One region of the Massilia sp. 01N410 genome, then DNA from elsewhere that is predicted to be linked to it. Evidence: predicted binding sites of a transcription regulator. Region 1 holds the regulator's gene; each other region holds the start of a gene.
The links. Region 1 encodes FNR, which switches genes on or off when oxygen is low (the NO sensors DNR and NnrR bind a similar motif). Its sites were predicted from a motif close to TTGATNNNNATCAA; they were not measured.

Region 1 (5,364 bases):
GGTGCTGATGAAGAGGTTCGCGAATTCCTCGGACACCGCGCTGGCATCGACCACGCTGGCGGCCTGGGTCAGCTTCAGCCACGCGTCTTCGAGCGCGCGCCCTGCCTCGTCCTCGCCGTCGGCGGCGATCGGGTCGGCCGCCGCCAGGGCAGCCAGCAGGACATCGTCGGGCGGTGCCAGCATCAGGCGGGCGATCAGGGCATAAAAATCGGCCCTGGCCTGGTCTTCGTCGGACACGGGCATCGAGATCGTTTGAAAAGACGTGGCTTCCTGCGGCACTGAGCGGTTCTCCCGTTAACAAATCTGCACTGAAAGTGTAGTCCCGGGGAACCCAAAGGGCGCGCACGGTTGAACTTCTTCGCCTTTTCTATTTCATGCCGGCCGCGTGCATCAGTACCCGCAACAGCCAGGCGACAGCGCCCAGCGCCGCAACACCGAGCAGCCAGAGGCCGAGCATCCAGCCCAGCCTGCGCATCCAGAGCGTATTCATCAGTGATAACCCTCCGTGTCGACCACCTTGCCTCGGAACACGTAATACGACCACCCCGTATAAGCCAGGATCAGGGGCAGCACGATCAGGGTGCCGATCAGCGCGAAGCTCTGGGTGGCCGGCGGCGCGGCCGCTTCCCAGATCGTGATCGCGGGCGGCACGATGTGCGGCCAGATGCTGATTGCCATGCCGATATAGCCGAGCAGGGTCAGCGCCAGCGCGGCGATGAAGGGCTGGCGGTGCGGATCGCGCTTGAGCGACCACAGCAGCCAGAACGCCGACCCGGCCACCAGCAGCGGCACCGGCGACAGGATCAGCAGGTTCGGGAAGCTGAACCAGCGCGCGGCCACCTGGTGCTGGGACAGCGGGGTCCAGATGCTGACCACCACCACCGCCGCCAGCAGCAGCAGGGCAAAGGGCCGCGCCAGGGCGACCATGCGGCGCTGCAGTTCGCCCTCGGTCTTCATCACCAGCCAGGTCGCCCCCAGCACCGTATACGCGATCATCACGCCAAAGCCGGCCGCCAGCGGAAACGGCGCGAACCAGTCGAGCGGCCCGCCGGCATAGCTGCGTCCCGACACCGGAATCCCGGACAGGAAGGCGCCCAGCGCCACGCCCTGGAAAAAGGCCGCCGCCATCGAGCCGCCGGTGAAGGCCAGGTCCCAGATCGGCCGTTCGCGGTCATTGGCCTTGAAGCGGAATTCGAAGGCGACGCCGCGGAAGATCAGGCCCAGCAGCATGAAGATCAGCGGCAGGTAGAGGCCCGGCAGGATCACGGCGTAGGCCACCGGGAAGGCGGCCAGCAGCCCTTCGCCACCCAGCACCAGCCAGGTTTCGTTGCCGTCCCAGATCGGCGCCACCGAATTCATCATCGCGTCGCGGTCGCGCCTGGCCGGGACGAAGGGGTAGAGCATGCCGATGCCGAGGTCGAAGCCGTCCAGGATCACGTACATGAACACGGAGAAGAAGATGATGCCGGCCCAGACCGCGGTGATGTCGATGTCCATGTCCATGTTCACGTCATATTGTCTTGGTTGGCGGAGGCATCGGCCTCCGGCACCGACAGCGGCCGCGCCGGCGTGCGTCCCCTGCCCGGCCCGCCTTGCGGGATGCGCGTGGTATCGAAGGCTTGCGGCCCCTTGCGCACCAGCCTCAGCACATAGGCGATGCCGACCCCGAACACAAAAAAGTAGGAAACCACGAACAGCGCCAGGCTCAGCGCCACCGGCCCGGCGTCGATCTTCGAGGCGCCGTCGGCGGTGCGTAGAACGCCATAGACGATCCAGGGCTGGCGCCCGACCTCGGTGGTGATCCAGCCGGCCAGCACCGCTACCAGACCCGCCGGCCCCATCCACATGGCCATGCGCAGGAAGCCGCGGCTGTCGAACAGGCGCTTCCTGAAGCGTAGCCACACGCCCCAGGCGCCCAGCGCGATCATCAGCAGGCCCAGGCCCACCATCACGCGAAAACTCCAGAACAGGATCAGGGAATTCGGCCGCTGGTCGCGCGGAAATTCCTTCAAACCCTTGATCTGGCCGCCCCAGGTATGGGTCAGGATCCAGCTGCCCACGCGCGGGATGCCGATGGCGAACTTGGTTTCCTCGTCCTCCATGCTGGGTATGCCGAACAGCAAAAGTGGCAGGGGCTTGTCGCCCTCGTTTTCCCAATGCCCCTCGAGGGCGGCGATCTTGGCCGGCTGGTGCTTGAGAGTGTTCAGGCCGTGCATGTCGCCGACCACGGCCTGGATCGGCGCCACGATCAGCACCATCCACATCGCCATCGACAGCATGGTGCGCACCGCCTCGCTCCCCCGTCCCTTGAGCAGATGCCAGGCCGCCGAGCTGCCGACGAACAGCGCGGTCGACAGGAAGGCCGCGATCGACATGTGCACCAGCCGGTAGGGGAAGGAGGGATTGAAGACGATCTTGAACCAGTCGACCGGCACCATGCGGCCGTTGACGATGTCGTAGCCCTGCGGCGTCTGCATCCAGCTGTTCGAGCCGAGGATCCAGGTGGCGGAAATCAAGGTGCCGAGCGCGACCATGCAGGTGGCGAGGAAGTGCAGCCCGGGCCCGACCCGGGTCCAGCCGAACAGCATCACGCCGAGGAAGCCGGCCTCCAGGAAGAAGGCGGTGAGCACCTCGTAGGCCAGCAGCGGCCCGGTGATGGCGCCGGCGTATTCGGAAAAATAGCTCCAGTTGGTACCGAACTGGTAAGCCATCACGATGCCGGAGACCACGCCCATGCCGAAGTTGACGGCGAAGATCTTCAGCCAGAAGTGATAGAGATCGACGAAGACCTGGCGCCTGGTCTTCAGCCAGCACAGCTCGAGCACGGCCAGGTAGCTGGCCAGGCCGATGGTGATGGCCGGAAACAGGATGTGGAACGACATCGTGAACGCGAACTGCAGGCGCGCCAGGTCCAATGCCGCCAATCCGAACATGAGTCCCCTCCGCTATTGTCGTGTACGGAATCTAGCACGTGCTGAGCCGCGCACGATTGGCGCAGTAGCGATGCCTGGCCGCGTTCAAAATGCCACGGAGTATGATCAGGCGTCGAGGAAGCCCCGGCTTTGCGAACGCAAGCTCGGCATGGGGCCGTATAATCCGGGGTATTGACATCCATTCGCATCCTTTATCCGATGATCCAGGCCATCTCTTTCCAGAGCGACGACAAGCCGCTGAACGTTCCCGCGCTCAAGGCCAGCTGCTCGGCCTGCAGCATGCACCAGCTGTGCCTGCCGATGGGCCTGGAAGACGCGGACATCGACCGCCTCGACAAGATCATCGGCCGCCGCCGCCGTCTCGAGCGCGACGAAGCCCTGTACAAGATGGGCGAGCCCTTCCGCAACCTCTACGCGGTGCGCTTCGGCCACTTCAAGACCTACCAGGTGAATGCGGCCGGCGAGGCGCAGATCACCGGTTTCCAGATGGCCGGCGAACTGCTGGGCATGGATGCGATCAGCGCCGACCGCCACCACTGCGACGCCGTCGCGCTGGAAGACAGCGAAGTCTGCGAGATTCCCTTCACCAACCTGGAAGACCTGTTTGGCCAGGTGCCTGCCCTGCTGCGCCACTTCCACCGCATCATGAGCCAGGAAATCACGCGCGAGCAGAACGTCATGCTCCTGCTCGGCAATATGCGCGCCGAGCAGCGCTTCGCCGTCTTCCTGGTGAACCTGTCGGCCCGCTACGCCGCGCGCGGCTATGCGGCCAACAGCTTCCAGCTGCGCATGTCGCGCGAGGACATCGGCAACTACCTGGGGCTGACCATCGAGAGCATCAGCCGCCTGCTGTCGCGCTTCAAGAAGCTTGGCCTGCTGCAGGTCGACAAGCGCGAAGTGACCCTGCTCGAACCGGCGCGGCTGAAGGCGATGGCGGCCGGGACCGAGCAGTGCAGTCCGATGGCGTGATCAACTAGCCTGTTGGATTGCTTCCGGCTTTTGATCGGCCGGTGCGGCTTCCGGCGCGACGACGTTGCCGTCGACGACTTGCACGACCATTTGTTCGCCTTGCGGGGCCGGGGCCAGGCAGTTGTATTTCAGGCACTCCCCTCGACAATAAGATCCAGTGGGTACATGCTGGTCGTCCGGCGTAGGCCAAGCACAAAACGGAGGTCGACATGACGACAAGTAACTTAGTTGAAGAACTCTCGGGCGCTCCATCCCGCCATGGGCTTCTTCAGGACATTGGCAGCTTGCGCGAAGGCCGAACCCGGCTCGATCTGGATGGGTTTCGATTCGATCCGATACGCAAGCTTCCACTCTATGTCTTCAATCTCGTCGACGACGACGGAGCTCTTGTCGGCCAGTATCACTTTGCACCGGGCGCGCCGGAAGCGGTGGGAGAGATCGGCAACGCCGGGGGATACGTGGATGAAGCGTACCGGAACAGAGATCACAGCAAAGACGCCATCAAGGCCTTGGGCGAGCTGGCGTCGCGACACGGAATGGACTCGTTCATCATCACCTGCCCGAAGGACAACGAGGCCGCGCGTAAAGCCCTGGACCAGGTCGGCGTAGAAATGGCGAATCGTGGCGACAAACTCTGTTTTTACGAAATTCCGGCATCGAAATCGAACTGAAGCAACCACGACGAGGAGACAGAGATGATCAAGGTGAGCGTGATGTATCCCAACGGCCCGGACGCCCGTTTCGACGACGACTACTACCGGGAGCGGCACATGCCCATGGTGAAGGAACTGATGGGCGATGCTTTAATGTACTACACGATCGACAGGGGAATGGCCGGCGGTGCGCCGGCGTCGAACGCGCCCTACATCGCCATGGGTCACCTGTTCTGCGACTCGGTCGATGCCTTCCAGGCCGGCTTCGGCCCGCATACGAAGGAAATCATGGGCGACATTCCGAATTACACCAACCAGACGCCGGTCGTCCAGATCAGTCAGGTGGTGGTCGGCCAAGCCTGAGCCGGGCGGCCGCCTCATCCTTCCCAGCGCGAGCCGGGAAGGATGCCGCACATGTTCCCGCGCTGGAATCCGGGACCCTTGAAGGCGAGGAAATCGTCATTGAAGCTAGCGAAGGTGGTGTCCGGGCGCCGCTTCAGCACCCGGTGGCCGAAATCCTGTCCGCGCGGGTGGGCGGCGACCACGGCGGCGCGCTGTTCCGCCGTGAACTGGTCGAAGTTGCGGCCCGCCATGTCCATGGCGGCGCCGGCCTGCGAAGGCAGGACTACCTGAGCAACGTGGATGCGGACCGTGTGGCCGCCGCCTGGCGGAACTGGTGCGGCGCCTTGGGTGATATTCGATCGCTCACCACGACGGTTGGCAAACCGGTGCCGAAATGACCCACCCGAGGGGAAACCATATTCGTGCAGATCGGCGCCAGGATCTACCAGCGTCGTCGATGCAGTACA
Region 2 (5,364 bases), on a different contig from region 1:
GCGGCCCTGATCTTCGTGGTGCTGGGCCTGGCGACCCTGTTCGGCCTCGGCAAGAACCTGGGCTTCTAGTCGCCCGCCTGGTTGACCCAGACCGGCGCCGACCACAAGACCTTGCCGTCGTCCTGGGTCAGCTTCGCATAGTAGAAATGCGGCCCCGGCGACGGCGTCAGCGTGACGCTCGCCTGCGCCGCCAGCTGGCTCACGTTGCCGTTCCGGCCAGGCACCCCTTCCATAATCGCCACCGTGGCCGCACGCCGGCCGGCATCGTTCGCGAACTGCACCGACAGCTGGAGCGGTCCGCGGTTGTCGATGCGCTCGCCCATCAGGTGGCCGTTGGCGGTAAATACGATCTGCGATGCCTTGTCCATGGTCGCGAACACGCGCCGCGCCCTGAGGGTGTCGATGAAGCTGTCGCGGGTCAGCGGCACGCCGTTCGGGACCAGCACCGCGGTGCGGTTGGTGTATGAGCTGCCCCAGTTGGCGCAGTGGTTGTCCTGGTTGCTGCTGAAGGCCACGTGGTAGCCCGCTTCCAGCAGCTTGTTGCAGGCCGCCTCGAAATTGCTGCGGCGGGTCTCGCCCTCCTTGTCGTTGGTGGAGAAGGCCGAGGTGTTCATCACTTCGCACAGCGCCATCGCCTCGTCGCCGTCCGCCGTCCAGGCCAGCGGCACGCCGCCGACCTTGAACTGGTCCTTCAGCGCCGGGTGGTTGAACTGGCCGATCCAGCCCTGCTTTCGCATCAGCGTGTACAGCGCGCCGTAGTCGCTGCGGCTGCTGAGCGTGTCGGCCAGCAGCTCGCCCTTGCCGTTCTTTTCCCAGCCCAGCAGCTCGTCGCTGTTGAAGATGTTCAGGTGGCCGCCGTTGCTGATCACGCCCCACTCCATGCCGTACAGGGCCAGGAAGTCCGGATGCTGCTCGTTGAACGCGCGCGCCATCCCGAGGCCGGACTGGTACAGCGCCCTGGCCGCGGCCGGATCGGCATCAAGCTTGGTGCCGTCCGAGCCGTCGTACATGTGGTTGTGCTCGGAGACCATCAGCATGTCCAGGCCATGCTCGCGGGCGTAGGGAAAGGCGGTATCCGGACCGAAGGGCGCGGTCTGCGGGTCCTGGGCACCCTTGCAGTTATCGAGGGCGGCGCCGCCGTCGCTGTGGCTGGTCTGGCTGTGCAGGTTGCCGTAATAGACCGTGAACGGCAGCGCACCCGCCGCCGGCGCCGCCTGCAGCACCTTGCGCCGGCCCGGCATGGGAGAAAAAGCCGGCAGCGCGGGCGCCGGCGGGTTGCCGACGGCGATGTCCCAGGACTGCTCGACCGCTTCATCCCCGGCCGTCGCGTGCAGGCGCACCCGGTACACGCCGGGCGCAGGCAGTCCCTTCGCCAATTTACCCTGCCAACGCACCGGCACGTCGACCGGCCGCCCGGTCAGGTTCGCCTGCCCCTGCCAGCGCGCCACTTCGCGGCCGTTCGGCGCCATCAACTCGAGGCGCCAGTGCACGCTGCGGCGGCCCTGCAGGCCAGGGTAATCGAAGGACAGGCGGAAGGTGCGTGATTCGGCGCCGCGGGCCTCGCCGCGATAGGGCGCGTCCAGGGTCGCCTCGAATTCCTGGTGCTCGTGCGGCGCCGGTGCAATGCGCTGCGCCGGAGCGGCAGCGGCCGCAAGGTGGAAGAAGCTGGCCGCTGCGAAGACGAGGCAGCGGGACCAGGCCAGGGAAGGGATAAGGGATGAGGTTATCATGATGCAATTTTTGCAATTGCATCACTCCTTCACCTTGATCCTCGGATCATAACGATATAAAATTGTTATTAACTAATTGACAAAAATAAAGTCAGCTGGAATATCTGGTTTGCAATGCTTTCACGTCATTGCCGCGAAAACGGGAATGAGGGCTCAACAGCCAACAGGCCGTACTTGGTTCTTCGACTGATCTACCAGCTTGTTCTTCGCAATCCACGGCATCATCGGGCGCAGCTTGTTGCCCACCCGTTCGATCCGCGCTCGGCCACGTAGCCCAGGCGGTCGAAGTCGATGTTGGCGCCGCCGGCGACCGCCACCAGGGTCTGGTCCCGGACCGGCGCGCCAGCCAGCGCGGCACGTTCCACATAGGCCTGCAGCCCGGCCACCGCCAGGGCGCCCGCCGGCTCGAGCACGCTGCGCGTCTCCTGGAACACCTCCTTGATGGCCGCGCAGACCTCGTCGGTACCGACCAGGACGATCTCGTCCACGACCTGCCTGGCGATGCGGAAAGTCTCTTCGCCGACGAGCCGGACGGCGGTCCCGTCGGAGAACAGTCCGACTTCCGGCAGCGCGATGCGCTCGCCCGCCGCCAGGCTGCGCGCCATCGCATCGGAATCGACGGTCTGCACGCCGACGATCCTGATGTCCGGCCGGCAGGCCTTGACGTAGGCGCCGATGCCGGCGACCAGCCCGCCGCCGCCGATGGCGACGAAGATCGCATGGATCGGGTCCCGGTGCTGGTGCAGGATTTCCATGCCGACTGTCCCCTGGCCGGCGATCACATCCGGATCATCGAAAGGATGGACGAAGACGAGCCCCTGCTCTTTTTCAAGCGCGGCCGCGTGGTCGTGGGCATCGGTATAGGAGGTCCCGTGCAGGACGATGTCGACGCAGGGACCGCCGCGCCTTGCCACCGCATCGATCTTGATCCTCGGCGTGGTGGTCGGCATCACGATCAGCGCCCGGCAACCCAGCCGGGCCGCCGCCAGCGCCACACCCTGGGCATGATTGCCGGCGGATGCGCAGATCACGCCGCGCCGGCGCTGCGCCGGCGACAGCCTGGCCATCTTGTTGTAGGCCCCGCGCAGCTTGAAGCTGAAGACGCTCTGCATGTCTTCGCGCTTGAGGCAGATACGGTTGCCCAGGCGCTGGGAGAGCGAGGGCAGCATGTCCAGCGGCGTCACGCCCGCGACCTCATACACTTGCGCGCCCAGGATGCGCTTCAGGTAGCCGGCCGTCATCGGCCGCTTTCGTAGGTCCGGTCTTTCGACAGCATGACTTCGTGGTGTCCGCGGCCAGCCGGAATCATGGGGAAGCAGTTCTCGGCCTGTTCGACCACCACGTCGAGCAGGAAAGGACCTTCCGACGACATGCACTCGGCGATCGCGTCGTCGAGCTCGTCCGCCCTGGCGACCCGGCGCGCCTGCCATCCGAAGGCGCGCGCCAGCGCCGGGAAATCCGGCAGGGCCTCCGCATAGCTGTGGCTATAGCGGGCGCCGTGATGCAGTTCCTGCCATTGCCGGACCATGCCCATGCAGCCGTTATTCGACAGCACGACCTTGATCGGACAGCGATGCTGCACGGCGGTGGCGAGTTCCTGGATGTTCATCAGGATCGAGGCGTCGCCGCTCACGCACACGACCGTCTTTTCCGGATGCGCGATCTGGGCGCCGATCGCGGCCGGGATGCCGAAGCCCATCGTCCCCGCGCCGCCCGAGGTCAGCCAGCGCCGCGGCCCATCGAAGGGAAGGTATTGCGCCGCCCACATCTGGTGCTGGCCGACGTCCGTGGAGACGATGGCGTCCCGTCCGTCCAGCGCGCCGGCCAGGGTCTTCATCAATTGCTGGGGGACGATCGTCGGCGACGTGGCGGCAAAGCCGAGACAGTCCACGTCCCGCCATGCCTGGATGCGCTGCCACCACGCGTCCGTGGACGCGACCTCGGCCTGCATGGCGGCGAGCTCGCGCTCCAGGGCCGCCAGGACCGCGTGGCAATCGCCCACCAGACCGACGTCGGCGCGCACGATCTTGCCGATCGATGCCGGATCGATGTCGATGTGGACGATGCGCGCGTCAGGACAGAATTGATCGAGCTTGCCGGTGACCCGGTCGTCGAAGCGCGCCCCCACGCAGACCACCAGGTCGGCCTCGTGCATCGCCAGGTTGGCTTCCAGGGTGCCGTGCATGCCGAGCATGCCCAGCCACCGCGGATCCGATGCCGGAAAGGCGCCGAGTCCCATCAGGGTCAGCGTGCACGGCGCGTTTTTCATGCGCACGAGGTCTGCAAACGTGGCGCAGGCCGCGCTGCCGGAAGCGGTCAAGCCTCCGCCGCCGTAAAAGACGGGACGGCGCGAACCGGCGATCAGCCTGGCCGCCTGTTCCAGCAGCGCACCCGGAATGTCCGGCACCAGGGACTGCGGGACGGACGGCGGGCTTGCGGCCAGCGAGCGCGGCGCGGACACGGCGACTGGCTGCAGCTGGACATCCTTCGGCACGTCGACCAGCACCGGCCCCGGGCGGCCCCGGGTCGCCTGCCGGACCGCGGCGCCGACCATGTCCACGATCTCGTCCGCGCTGCGGACCTGGGCATTCCATTTGGTGACGGTGCGCGAGATGCCGAGCGCATCGCACTCCTGGAAGGCGTTCGTGCCGATCAGGTTCGTGGCGACCTGGCCGCTGATGCACAGGACCGGCACCGAGTCGCACAGGGCGTCGAGCAGGCCGGAGGTGGTGTTGGCCATGCCGGGTCCCGAGGTGACGAACACGACGCCAAGGCGGCCGGTCGACCTCGCATAGCCCTCGGCGGCATGCACCGCCGCCTGCTCGTGCCTGACGAGCACATGGCGCAGCCGCGGTTCGAGGTACAAGGCATCGTAGAGGGGAAGCACGGCGCCGCCGGGATAGCCGAAAACGGTATCGACGCCGGCGTCGATCAGGCAACGCAGCAGCAGCTGCGCGCCGGTCAGGGTGGGGTCCGAAGGAGTTCTCATCCTTAAATTTTATCGACGCAGCCCCTGAAAGTGCTTCATAATTTCCATCATATTCGAGAAAATATGGAAAAATTTATGGAAACGAGCGACTACAACGGAAAATCTTTCGACCAGCAGGATCAAGCGATCCTGCGCATCCTTCTCGAGGACTCACGCACGCCGCTGCAGGAGATCGGCAAGGCGGTGGGGCTGTCGACCACCTCCTGCTGGAACCGCATCAAGCGCATGACCGACTCCGGCGCCATCCAGGCTTATACGGTGAAGGTGGACCTGGCCCAGATCGGCTACCAGGACACGGTGATCGTGCAGGTGACACTGGGCAGTCACAGCCAGGAGACCTTGAATGAGTTTGCGCAGGCGCTGGAATCCATCCCCGAAGTCCTGGAAGCCTTCCTGATTTCGGGCGACTACGATTACTTCATCCGGATCGCGGTCAAGGACACGCGCGACTATGAAAGGCTGCTGAGGGAGCAGCTGTACAAGATACCGGGTATCCGCCACAGCAAATCGAGCTTCGTGCTGCGGACGCTGAAGAAGGCGGATACCCCGTTGACGCGCTGAGGATCAGAAGTGGTATTCGGCGCGCACCATCGGCGTGCTGGCGCGCTGGCCGCGGTTGCCGGTGGTGGCCGCGGTGTTGCCGAA
Region 3 (5,364 bases), on a different contig from region 1:
TCCGGCGCGCTCAGGCTGCCCGTCAGCTGGCTAAGCGCACCGGCAGCCTTCATCGCCGCCGCCCGCGCCGCGCCTTCGCCCTGGACGCGATCGAAGCGCATCACGGTGGCGCGGCCGCACAGGGTGTCGATGTGGACGCCGTCCAGGGCCTTGATCCCGCCGCCGGCCAGGGCCAGTTGCAGGCGGCGGCTGACCCGGCGTGCCGGCTTGTTGGCGGCTTCGCAGCTGCCCGGCGTGCCGAGCAGGACGACGGCTTCCTCGCCGGGAGCGAGTTCGATGCGGCTGCTGGCCAGCTGCGGCGCCTGCTCGCTGGCACCGACCGTTTGCGGCGCCTCGCTGGCGGGCTGCAGCTGCAGCCCGGGAAAGCCGGGCAGGGCGCAGGCTTCGCTGCCGGTGTTCAGGATCCGGATCTCCTGGGTTGCCTGGCCGCGCCAGGCGCCGGCCGCGCCGGCGCTGACCTGGACGTCGGCGGCGGCGCAGAGACGTGCGGCGGCGGGGGCGGCATGGGCGCCAGGCGCCGCGGCGAGAACTGCCAGCGCGATGGCGGATGGCGGAAGTGAAAAGCAGCTTGGCATGGTGGCGCTCCCGGATGGCATCGATAAGTGGACGGTCAGTTGCATACGCTGGCGGAATTCAGGCCGCCGGTCGGGGCCAGTGGTCCGTTGGCGCAGTTGCTGTCGATGTTCAGGGTCACGCCGCCATAGGTCTCGTTGTGGTCGCCCTGGTACTGCTTGAGGCGCTGGTGGTTCGACCATGAGCTGCCGGCGATGCAGGACAGGGTCGAGGTCGACGGATTGCCGTCCCAGTTCGCGGCCCAGATGAATTGCGGCGGACGCGCCATGGTGGCGAGGTCGCTGAACCAGGTATTGCAGGCCGAGCCATAGACGCCGGAGGCCTGGGCCGGCGCCACCGCCAGCTGGTCCACCCAGCCCTGCAGGAACTGCTTGACCGCGGCCTTGCAGGACGCGTCGTTGGAATAGCCTTCCATGTCGTACACGACCGGCGTGCCGGCCGCATTGTTGGTCACGCCGAGGGCGATCAGGGCATTGTAGGCCTTCAGGGCTTCGTCCTTGCCCTGCTGGTAGGCGGTGGCGGTGTCGTAGCTGATGCGGCTGGAGAAGGTGGTGCAGGGCGCCTGCGGGCCGACCCAGATCAGCGAATGGCGCCAGCCCTGGCTGTTGGTGGTGTTCATCCAGGTGGCGGTGAGGTTAGGCTGCGAACAGGCCCGCACCGCGCCGCCGATGTAGACGCCGACGAAGCTCCACGGCGTATTGGTCCACCAGGCCTGCATCTGCGAGGTGGACGGGGCGGCGCAGCTGTCGAAGCCCTTGCCGTTGAATGCGGCGCCGCCGCCGGGATAGGCCTCGGCGGATGGCGCGGCGAAAAGGGCTGCGGCGAACAGGGCCGGCAGCAGCGCGGCGGGCGCCTTGCGGGGCAGGGTTGGCATCGAATGCTCTCCTTGGTGGTGGTGTGGCGGGGCGGCGGCCCCGGCTCAGGCATGGCCGGGATGGCGGCGCAGGAAGTTCGAGAAGGACTCCACCGGCCCGTCCAGGAATTCCGGGTCGAGCGGGAACATGGCCCAGTAATACAGCTCGCGGCCGTGGCAGCTCTGGGCCGGCGCAGTGTAGCGGTGCCATTCCTTGTGCCGTACCGGCGAATACATGCCGTCGCCGTCGCTGAAGTTCGGCACCACGCGGCGCTGGCCGAGCGCTTCCAGCAACGAGGCCGGGGCGCCGCCGTCGAGGGCGATCTCGAAGTGGGCGTTCATGCTCTGCTCGGTCTCGACGGCCAGCAGCCAGGCGCGGGCATCGCGGTCGTACATCAGGAAGCCGGGAGGGGTCTTGAACAGGTAGTGCTCGACGATCTTGTGGCGCGCGCCCAGCTCGCGCACCAGGCCGCAGATGGCGGGATCGTTGACGAAGCTGAAATCGTGCAGCGAGAGCAGCATGCGCAGCGCTTCCGACTGGGCCAGGAAGAAGCCCTCCTGCAGATGGGTGAGTTCTTCCTCCAGGCGGTCGAGGGCGTGGGCGTCGCTCTTGCGCACGTAGCGGTCGATCAGGCCGCGGTTGAAGGCTTCGATCGCGACCCGCTCGTCGGCGACCCCGGTCAGCAGGATCTTCCGGCACGGCAGGTCGCGCACCGCCTCGCAGAACTGGATCCCGTCCATGCCCGGCATCGCGTAGTCGACCACCAGCACCGAGGGCGTCAGGAAGCGCTGGGCGTGGCGGCGGATGCCGCATACCTGCTCGACGTGCAGGGCGATGTTGTAGGGCTGGGGCGCGAAGGTATAGGTGTCGACGCTGGGCGACAGCAGTCCGGCCAGGGCGGCGGGCGCGGCGCCGTGCTGGCGCAGCCAGGCGGTGGCGGCGGTGGTGTCGCTGAAGCCGATGCTGGGGAAGCTCGGGCCGAGCTGGAAGCGCAGGCTGTGCAGGAAGCTGGGACTGTCATCCACGAGGACGGTCATGGTGGGATGCTGGTAGATCGGCAGGTTCATGCTAAGCCTCGTTGACTCGTTCGACTCGGTCGTTGATTGCACGGGGAGGACGCGGCGTCGTGGACGCGTCGGCGGCGCGCCGCGCCGGCGGGAACTCCAGCGCGAACACCGTGTACAGGTCCTCGCGCGAGCGGCAGCGGATCTTGCCGTGCCAGGCATGCACGATGTCCTTGCACAGCGCCAGGCCGATGCCGGCGCCGGTGTTCGCCGGGTAGGAATAGAAGCGCTCGAAGATGTAGGGCAGCTGGCGCGCCGGGATGCCGCAGCCGCTGTCCATCAGCAGCAGGCGCGGGCGCTTGCGGGCGCCGTCGACGATGATCCGCACTTTCCCCTTGCCGGCGCGCTGCAGGGCCTTCAGGGCATTCCGGAGCAGGTTGAGCAGCACCACCGAGGCCAGTTCCTGGCGTCCGCGGAAGGCGAAGTCGCTGCGCACCACCACGCTCACCAGGCGCCGCTGCTCCCCGCTGACGAAGGGATAGCGGCCGATCACGCCGTTCACCAGCTCGGCCATCGATACCCGCTCGTTGGGCGCCAGTTGCTGGTTCATGGCCGCTGCCGACATCAGGAACAGGTCGATCATCTGGTTCATGTGGCGCACCTCGAAGCCGATCCGCTCCAGCGCTTCCGGCACGCCTTCTTCCGCGCCCGGTATCGCCCTGGCGATCCCGCGCACGTTGGCGGAGATGCTGATCAGGGGCGTGCGCAGTTCGTGCGAGACCATCGCCAGCGCCTGCGCCATGCCGGCCAGCTTCTCGCTCGCCAGCAGCCGGCGCCCGATCTTGGTAAGGGCCACGATCACGATCGTGAAGACGTAGATCGGCGCCTGCTCCAGCACCAGCGGCAGGGCGTGGAAATCGCCGCTCGCGTTCGGATCGCCCAGCACCACGTACAGCAGGCAGGCGGCCAGCGCGCCGGCGCTGCAGGACAGCAGCGCCCACAGGGAATCGAACTGGAACAGCAGGATCAGCGCCAGCAGCAGCGATTCGCCCCACACTGCCGAGCCGTGGTTCATCAGGAACATGTAGCTGAAAAAGAAGGGCATCACATAGGTGACGCTGATGAACTCATAGGGACGGAGCCAGTTTCGCTTGATTTTGCGCGGGAACAATAATGCTGGAAGGCATAGAACAAAACCGAGTATCCGCAGGCCCGGGCTCTCGAACTTTTGTGGGAACCACATTGTCCAGATGAGGTAGTACGCCGGCATGCCGATGCAGCCGACCCATGCGAGGAAATGCAGCCGCACCACGGCATGCTCGTGCAGCTGGTCCTGGCGCAGCAGCCACGCCAGCAAGGCGGGGCGGGTCAGCCGATAACGCATCCTGATCGGCGCACTGATGTTCGCGATGCTCCTGTACAGCAGATTCTTCACTCGGCAACTCCCGGTCGTCGACCGTCTGTTTTCGATCCTTGTCACTTAACAATTGATCTCACGCAATTGTTGGTTGAGCTTGAAGGAAACTGCTCAGTTCAGATTGATCTCGGTCAAGAGTGCGTCGAGAAGCCGAGCCGAATTTTTGCGTATGGACACAATGAAATTTTTCCTGGAGATAAAAAAATGACACTACTGACCAAAGCCCAAAACCATGTCCGCCCCGCAGCCCTGCGCATGCCCGCCTTCGTCACCCGCCGGATGGACGAACACCACGTGAACCGGATCGAACAGCTCATGGGCGGCGAGCACGTCCATGTGTGGAAGCGCCAGGGACCCGGCGCGGTCATGTTGGCCGGTAACGATTACCTCTGCCTGGCGAACGAACCGGCGCTGCTCCAGGCCCAGGTGCGCGCCCTGCAGGGCAAGGCCGGGCAGAACCTGATGTCGGCCGTCTACCTGCAGGCCGGCAGCCGGCAGCACCGGCTGGAAGAGAAGTTCGCCGACTTCATGGGCGCCCAGCAGACGGTGCTGGCGCAATCCGGCTGGGCCGCGAACGTCGGGCTGATGCACAGCATCGCCGAGCCGGGCGTGCCGGTCTACCTCGACATCATGGCGCATGCCTCGCTGTGGGACGGGGTCCAGCTGGGCGGGGCCAGGGCCGTGCCCTTCCTGCATAACAATATGGAGCACTTGCAGCGCCAGTTGAACAAGCACGGCGCCGGCGTGATCGTGGTCGACGCCCTGTACAGCACCGACGGCAGCCTGGCGCCGCTGCACGAGGTGCTTGCCCTGGCCGAGAAGACCGGCAGCGTGCTGGTGGTCGACGAATCGCATTCGCTCGGCACCCACGGTCCGCGCGGCGCCGGCCTGGTGATCGCCGCCGGACTGGAAGACCGCGTGCACTTCCGTACCGCCTCGCTGGCCAAGGCCTTCGCCGGCCGCGCCGGCATCATCACCTGTTCGAGCCGCTTCAAGGGCTACTTCCTGTCGGAGTCGCGCCCGGCGATCTTCAGCTCCTGCCTGCTGAACCACGAGCTGGCCTGGTTCGACGCCGCCATCGATTTCGTCGAGCAGGCCGACGTCCGCCGGGCCGGCCTGCGCCGCATCACCGAGGAAGTGCGCAGCGGCCTGGAACGGCTCGGCTACTGCGTCGACGAGGGCAGCGAGCAGATCATCGCGCTCGAAGTGGGCACCGAGCCGAAGACCCTGGTGCTGCGCAAGGCGCTGGAAAACCGCGGTATCCAGGGCGCGGTGTTCTGCGCCCCGGCCACGCCCAAGAACCGCGCGCTGGTGCGCCTGACCCTGAACTCGGGCCTGACGAAGCGCGAGATCGCGAAGCTGCTGGACGCCTGCGCCGACATGCGCGACGAGGTCGACCTCGAGAACTGGACCTCGACCGTCCGCCGGCGCCGCGTGCACTGACTCGGAAGGCCAGGAAGTTGGCTCCTAAAGGCAGGCACAAAATCGTGGAGGGCTGACGCTTTCGCTTACGCTT
Region 4 (5,364 bases), 210 kb from region 1:
TTCGAAGGCGCGGCGCGAGATCTCGCCGTAGACCGTGCTGCCGGTCAGGGTCTCGAGCAGTTCGCCGCGCTCGTTCTCGTCGGTGCGCAGGAATGCCGAGAACTCGTTCTGGGCCAGCAGCACCGAGCGCGTGAACTGTTCGAAGGAGAGGCCGATGCGGCGCTCGATCTCGCCCAGCACCTCGGTCTTGGTGCCGCCGACCGGCTGCAGGTCCGGCAGGCGCTGCAGGCTCATGGCGACGGGCTGCAGGGCGCCGGCGGCGCGGTTGCGCGAACGGCGCACGCTCCAGCGCGCGCGGTAGCGGCCCTCGTCGTTGCCGACGAAGTCGACTTCGGCATAGGCTTCGGCGGTGCCGCGGCGAAGGAGTGTCCGGCGGTCCTGCACCGACAGCACGTCATCGCCGACGTCGGGCAGGAAGTTGCCGGCGCGCGGGCCCTTGATCAGGCGCGGCGTGGCGTCGTACAGGGCCAGGCAGAGGGCGTCCAGCAGGGTGCTCTTGCCGGCGCCGGTCGGGCCGCTGATCGCGAACAGGCCGCTCGATGCCAGCGGTTCCCTGTCGAAGTCGACCTCGAATTCGCCGGCCAGCGAGGCCAGGTTCTTGCCGCCGATGCGCAGGATCTTCATGCGCCCTCCAGGCCGTCGGCACCGAGCAGTTCGGCGAAGGCGGCCAGCTGGTCGGCCGGCGCATCGTCGCCGAAGCGCTGCTGCCATAGCCGCCTGAAGATGTCGTCCGGCTGCAGCTGGGCCAGCTGGTCGAGGCTGAGGGCGGCGTCGATGCCGGCGGCGGTGACGACCTTGCGGGTCGGCTCGATCTTCGCCAGGCGCACCGGCTTGCCTTCCAGTGCCGCCTCGACCTGGGCGCGCAGGCTGGGTTCGGGACCGTCCAGCAGCACGCGGACTTCCAGGTAGGGCTGTTCGTGCAGCGGAAGCTCGGGCAGGTCGAGGCCGACCAGTTCCGCGATCACCTGTTTCAGGGGCGCCGGCTGGGCCGGCACGCGCAGCAGTTCGACCGCGCGCGGCACCGGCAGCGGCACGATGTCCTTGGCCTTGCCGCCGTCGAGGTCGATGCGCAGCACCTGGTGCTGGTAGCCGATTTCGGCGAAGGAGAGCGGCAGCGGGCTGCCGCAGTAGCGCAGGTGGTCCTGCTTGCCGACCTTCTGCGCCAGGTGCAGGTGGCCCAGGGCGGCGTAGGCGATGCTGGGGTCGAACATGGACGCGGGCAGGGCTTCGGTGCCGCCGATCAGGATGCGGCGCTCGGAATCCGGCGAGGAATCGCCGCCGGTCATGTGGCAGTGGCCCATCGCCAGGATGGCCTCGCCGTTCGAACAGCGGCTGCGCGCCAGCTCATAGGCCCGCTGGTAGAGCAGGGCGATGCCGGACAGGTAGGCGTCGACGGCAGGATTGTCGCCTTCGCGCTCGGCGGCCTCGATGCGCGGCACGTCGCCCGGACGCAGGAAGGGGATCGCCACGCACCAGGCCTTGACCGCGCCATCGCGGCCGGTCAGCGGCACCACTATGCGCTCGACGTCGATGCTGCCTTCGGCATCGCGCAGCACGTGGCCGACCACCCTGGTGCCATGGGCCTCGAGCAGGGGACCGGGCGCTTCCAGGCGGCCCGGCGAATCGTGGTTGCCGGCGATGATGACGATGTCGAGCTGCGGCGACTTGGCGCGCGCCTGCTGCAGGAAGCGGTAGAGCTGGCGCTGCGAGGCGGCCGACGGGTTCGAGTTGTCGAAGATGTCGCCCGCGATCAGCAAGGCATCCACCTGCTCGGCGACGATGGTGTCGAGCAGCCAGTCGAGGAAGCGCTGGTGTTCGTAGGTCCGGTCGAAGTTGTGCAGGGTCTGGCCGAGGTGCCAGTCGGAAGTGTGCAGCAGCCGCATGGATGTCTTACAGGAAGGTGGGTGAGCCAGGGCGCTCACTATAGCGCAGACAGTGTGGCGCTGACAAAAGTTCTACGACGGATGAGCAACATGGCAATAGCTCAAATAAAATGGGCGAATGAGCGAACTTACTCTTGGCATCGGCGCCGCGCGCGCCCTACACCTCGCGGCCCAGGCCATGCTGCAGCCCCGCCGCGCCCGCGCCACCAGGGACGACGTGCTGGCCGCCATCCGCCGCATGGGCGTGCTGCAGATCGACACCATCAGCGTGGTCGCGCGCAGCCCCTATCTGGTGCTGTGGAGCCGCCTGGGCGACTACGATCCGGTCTGGCTCGAAACCTTGCTGGCCGAAGGCAAACTGTTCGAATACTGGGCCCACGAAGCCTGCTTCGTTCCGATCGAGGATTATGGCCTGTACCGCCACCGGATGCTCGACCCGCATTCGATGGGCTGGAAGTCCGGCGCGTCCTGGATGAAGGGGCATGCCGAGCAGGTCGACAGGGTACTCGAGCACATCCGCCTCAATGGCGCGACGCGGGCGGCCGACTTCGAGCGCACGGACGGCAAGAGCGGCGGCTGGTGGGAGTGGAAGCCCGAGAAGCGATCGCTGGAAGCCCTGTTCACAGCCGGCAAGGTGATGGTGGCGCGGCGCCAGAATTTCCATCGCGTCTACGACCTGGCCGAGCGCGTGCTGCCCGGCTGGGACGACAGCCGCGCGCCCGCCATCGAAGAAGTCAGGCGCGAATTCGTGCTGCGCGCGGTGAAGGCGCTGGGGCTGGCCAGGGCGGCCTGGGTCCCGGATTACCACCGCACCCGCGCGCCGCACGTGGCGCCGCAGGCGCTGGCGGACGAGGGCCTGCTGCTGCGCGCCCGCGTCGATGGCTGGAAGGATCCGGTGTTCGTGCATCCCGACCATGCGGCGCTGCTGGAGGAGGCTGCGGCGGGGCGCCTGAATCCGACCGTGACCACCTTGCTGTCGCCCTTCGACCCCATCGTCTGGGACCGCCGCCGCGCGCTGGAACTGTTCGGCTTCGACTACCGTCTCGAGTGCTACACCCCGGCGGAGAAGCGGCAGTACGGCTATTTCACGCTGCCGGTGCTGCGCCGCGGCCAGCTCATCGGGCGCATCGACGCCAAGGCGCACCGCGCGGCCGGCGTGTTCGAACTGAAATCGGTGGCGCTGGAGCCCGGCGTGCGGCCGAGCGAGCGCCTGCTGCGCGACCTGGCTGCCGCGGTGGCGCGCTGCGCACGCTGGCATGGCTGTCCGGCGGTCGAGGTGGGGCGCAGCGATCCCGACGAGGTGGCGGCGCAGCTGCGCGCGATATTTTTCTTGCCCGAGAGTATCGCTGCCTGAAGTCTTCCTGCCGTGCTGTTCAGAGGCGGGTGCCGTTTGAGCCAGATCAAACCCGCCTCCAAAACCCGTCCGTACACTAGGTGCTCTTTCAGGCCGATGAACAACGATACGGGACACCCCTTCCTGCAGGCCTGTTCAAAACATACGCCTCCCATCGAAGCTTCCTGCTCGACCTTGCCGGTCAGGCTGAGCTTTGTGTCGGCGAAAAACTGAGCGGAGACCGAATGCTGACGTCAACTTACACCCTCGTTGCCTTGTCCGTGGAGCAGACCACCGTTCGCTCGGCGCTGCAGTCGCTTGCGCGCGAGCTGCATTCCCTGCCGGACGATGACGGCATCCTCATACCCTCCCAGACGGCCCGGTTGTGCGCCGGGCTGCGCCAGGTGGTGGACGATTGCCACTGGCGCAAGCTGGACAAGTTCCTGGTGCCGGCCCTGCGCCGCGCCACCGAGGCCGCCGACGGCCTGCTGCTCGACCTCGAACAGCTCAGCCAGGCCGCCATCGACTCGCTGGCGGCGGCCGAAGGCTGCGTCGACGCCGGCGCGCGCGGTGTCGACCGCGGCGGCTTTTGCGAAGCCGTCGAGCGCTGCATCGCGGCCCTGCGCTGCCGCCTCGAGCGCGAGGAACACGAACTGTTCCCGCTGGCGCGCAGCCTGGTGCGCGGCGAGGCCTGGTTCGCGATCGCCAACCAGATGCTGGCCCACGACGCCGTCGCCCGCGAGCGTCGCGGGGAGGTCAGGCACGGACGCGGACGCGGACGGCCGGAGGCGGTGGAAGCCCGCCATCCCCTGTACGAGCCGCACGGGCATGGACACGACGGGCCGGGGCCGGAATTCGGGCGGCGCCACGCCATGCTGTCGCTGCTGCACTGAAGCCTGGCCGGGCGGCGGACCGCACGCGCCAGTCCGGTGGCGCGAGGCCATCAGGGTTTTGTTATGATGGCGATTTTGGAAGTGCGATTTCATCATGTTCGAGTTCCTATTCAAGCGGCCGGGCGACAACAAGCCCGGCGACAAGCCGGCTGGACAGGGGGCGCAACCGGAACAGGCGGCCTCCTCGGGGTCGGGCTCCAATGCGGCCCCGCAGCGCGCGCTGCAGGCCGAAAAGCTGAGCCGGATCCAGGGCGACGAGGCCGCCGCGGTGGAATTCATCCTCCAATGCGAATTTTCCGAGCTGCGCCTGGCCGCGGCCGAATTCGTCCATGGCCCCGAGTTGCTGGAGCGCGTCCATACGGCGATGCGCAATACCGACCGCCGGGTTGCCAAGCTGATGCAATCGCGCCTGGATGCCCACCGGCATCGCGAGTCGGAACGGCGGCGCGGCGAAGCGACGCTGGAGCAGGCGCGCGGACTGCTCAAGGACGAGTTGCTGACACCCAACCATGTTGCCGACCTCGACCGCAAATGGACGGTCATCGCCGCCCCGGAGCTGCAGGAAGAATTTGCCGGCGTGCGCGCCGCGCTGGCCCAGCGCCTGGAAGCCCAGGTGCAGTTGCAGCGCGCCATGATCGACCGCCTGGCCGCGCTGCGCCGGCTGCCGGGCGAGCCGCTGTCGTCGGACGAACTGGCCGCCCGCCTGGAAGCCCTGACCCGGGAGCAGGCCGAAGCCCTGCAGGCAGCCGAACATCCCTCGCTGCCGCGCAGCCTGGTGGCCGAATTCGGCCTCGAGGCCCAGAAGCTGCAGGCCAGCCTGCATGAAATCGAAGCCGGCCGGGCCGCGCTGGCGGCGCGTGAAACCTTCATTACCGAGCAGCAGGCCAGGCCGGTGACCGAACTGAACGCCGACGCGCTGCGCAAGGAATGGCATCGCCTGCCTCAACTGGCGCAGCCGGCCCACCGCGAGGCCGCGGCCGCGCTGCAGCAGCGCTTCGACGCCCTGCTGGCGAGCCTGCCGCAGCCGGAAGCGCGCAAGCCGCGCGAGCCCAAGGAATCTCCCAAACCGAAAGAAGCGAAAGAGCCGGGCCGCAGTCGTGGCGCCGATCAGCATTTCCTCGACATCATGGATGCGATGGAGGCAGCCCTGCAGCAGGGTTCGCTGGGCACGGCGGCCGAGCTCGACAAGTCGCTGAAGGAAGCGCGTGAGAAGGGCATGCGCTTGACGCCGGCCCAGTCCGACCGCCTGGCCCAT

Region 2: a site for FNR is predicted at 1,807-1,820, ahead of AC1DOP_RS23520 (CehA/McbA family metallohydrolase). Genes of this name have one in related genera too.
Region 3: a site for FNR is predicted at 3,970-3,983, ahead of cqsA (alpha-hydroxyketone-type quorum-sensing autoinducer synthase). Genes of this name have one in related genera too.
Region 4: a site for FNR is predicted at 3,274-3,287, ahead of AC1DOP_RS00070 (hemerythrin domain-containing protein). Genes of this name have one in related genera too.

Annotation. Positions count from the first base shown of each region.
Region 1 covers NZ_JBFTRV010000001.1:218,020-223,383, reverse strand. The annotation lists gene AC1DOP_RS01020 (TorD/DmsD family molecular chaperone) at 1-243, opposite strand, end outside; gene AC1DOP_RS01015 (DUF2474 family protein) at 368-490, opposite strand; gene cydB (cytochrome d ubiquinol oxidase subunit II) at 490-1,497, opposite strand; gene AC1DOP_RS01005 (cytochrome ubiquinol oxidase subunit I) at 1,506-2,933, opposite strand; gene fnr (fumarate/nitrate reduction transcriptional regulator Fnr) at 3,132-3,902, shown strand; gene AC1DOP_RS00995 (GNAT family N-acetyltransferase) at 4,112-4,573, shown strand; gene AC1DOP_RS00990 (EthD family reductase) at 4,598-4,918, shown strand; gene AC1DOP_RS00985 (hypothetical protein) at 4,933-5,154, opposite strand.
Region 2 covers NZ_JBFTRV010000023.1:42,742-48,105, reverse strand. The annotation lists gene AC1DOP_RS23525 (TMEM165/GDT1 family protein) at 1-69, shown strand, start outside; gene AC1DOP_RS23520 (CehA/McbA family metallohydrolase) at 66-1,730, opposite strand; partial or broken gene ilvA (threonine ammonia-lyase, biosynthetic) at 1,976-2,971, opposite strand; gene ilvB (biosynthetic-type acetolactate synthase large subunit) at 2,968-4,719, opposite strand; gene AC1DOP_RS23505 (Lrp/AsnC family transcriptional regulator) at 4,795-5,280, shown strand; gene AC1DOP_RS23500 (outer envelope protein) at 5,284-5,364, opposite strand, start outside.
Region 3 covers NZ_JBFTRV010000019.1:76,785-82,148, forward strand. The annotation lists gene AC1DOP_RS21885 (DUF4232 domain-containing protein) at 1-575, opposite strand, end outside; gene AC1DOP_RS21890 (DUF1906 domain-containing protein) at 611-1,447, opposite strand; gene AC1DOP_RS21895 (response regulator) at 1,493-2,494, opposite strand; gene AC1DOP_RS21900 (sensor histidine kinase) at 2,496-3,866, opposite strand; gene cqsA (alpha-hydroxyketone-type quorum-sensing autoinducer synthase) at 4,053-5,291, shown strand.
Region 4 covers NZ_JBFTRV010000001.1:10,704-16,067, forward strand. The annotation lists gene AC1DOP_RS00055 (AAA family ATPase) at 1-624, opposite strand, end outside; gene AC1DOP_RS00060 (exonuclease SbcCD subunit D C-terminal domain-containing protein) at 621-1,883, opposite strand; gene AC1DOP_RS00065 (winged helix-turn-helix domain-containing protein) at 2,002-3,237, shown strand; gene AC1DOP_RS00070 (hemerythrin domain-containing protein) at 3,462-4,109, shown strand; gene AC1DOP_RS00075 (DUF349 domain-containing protein) at 4,204-5,364, shown strand, end outside.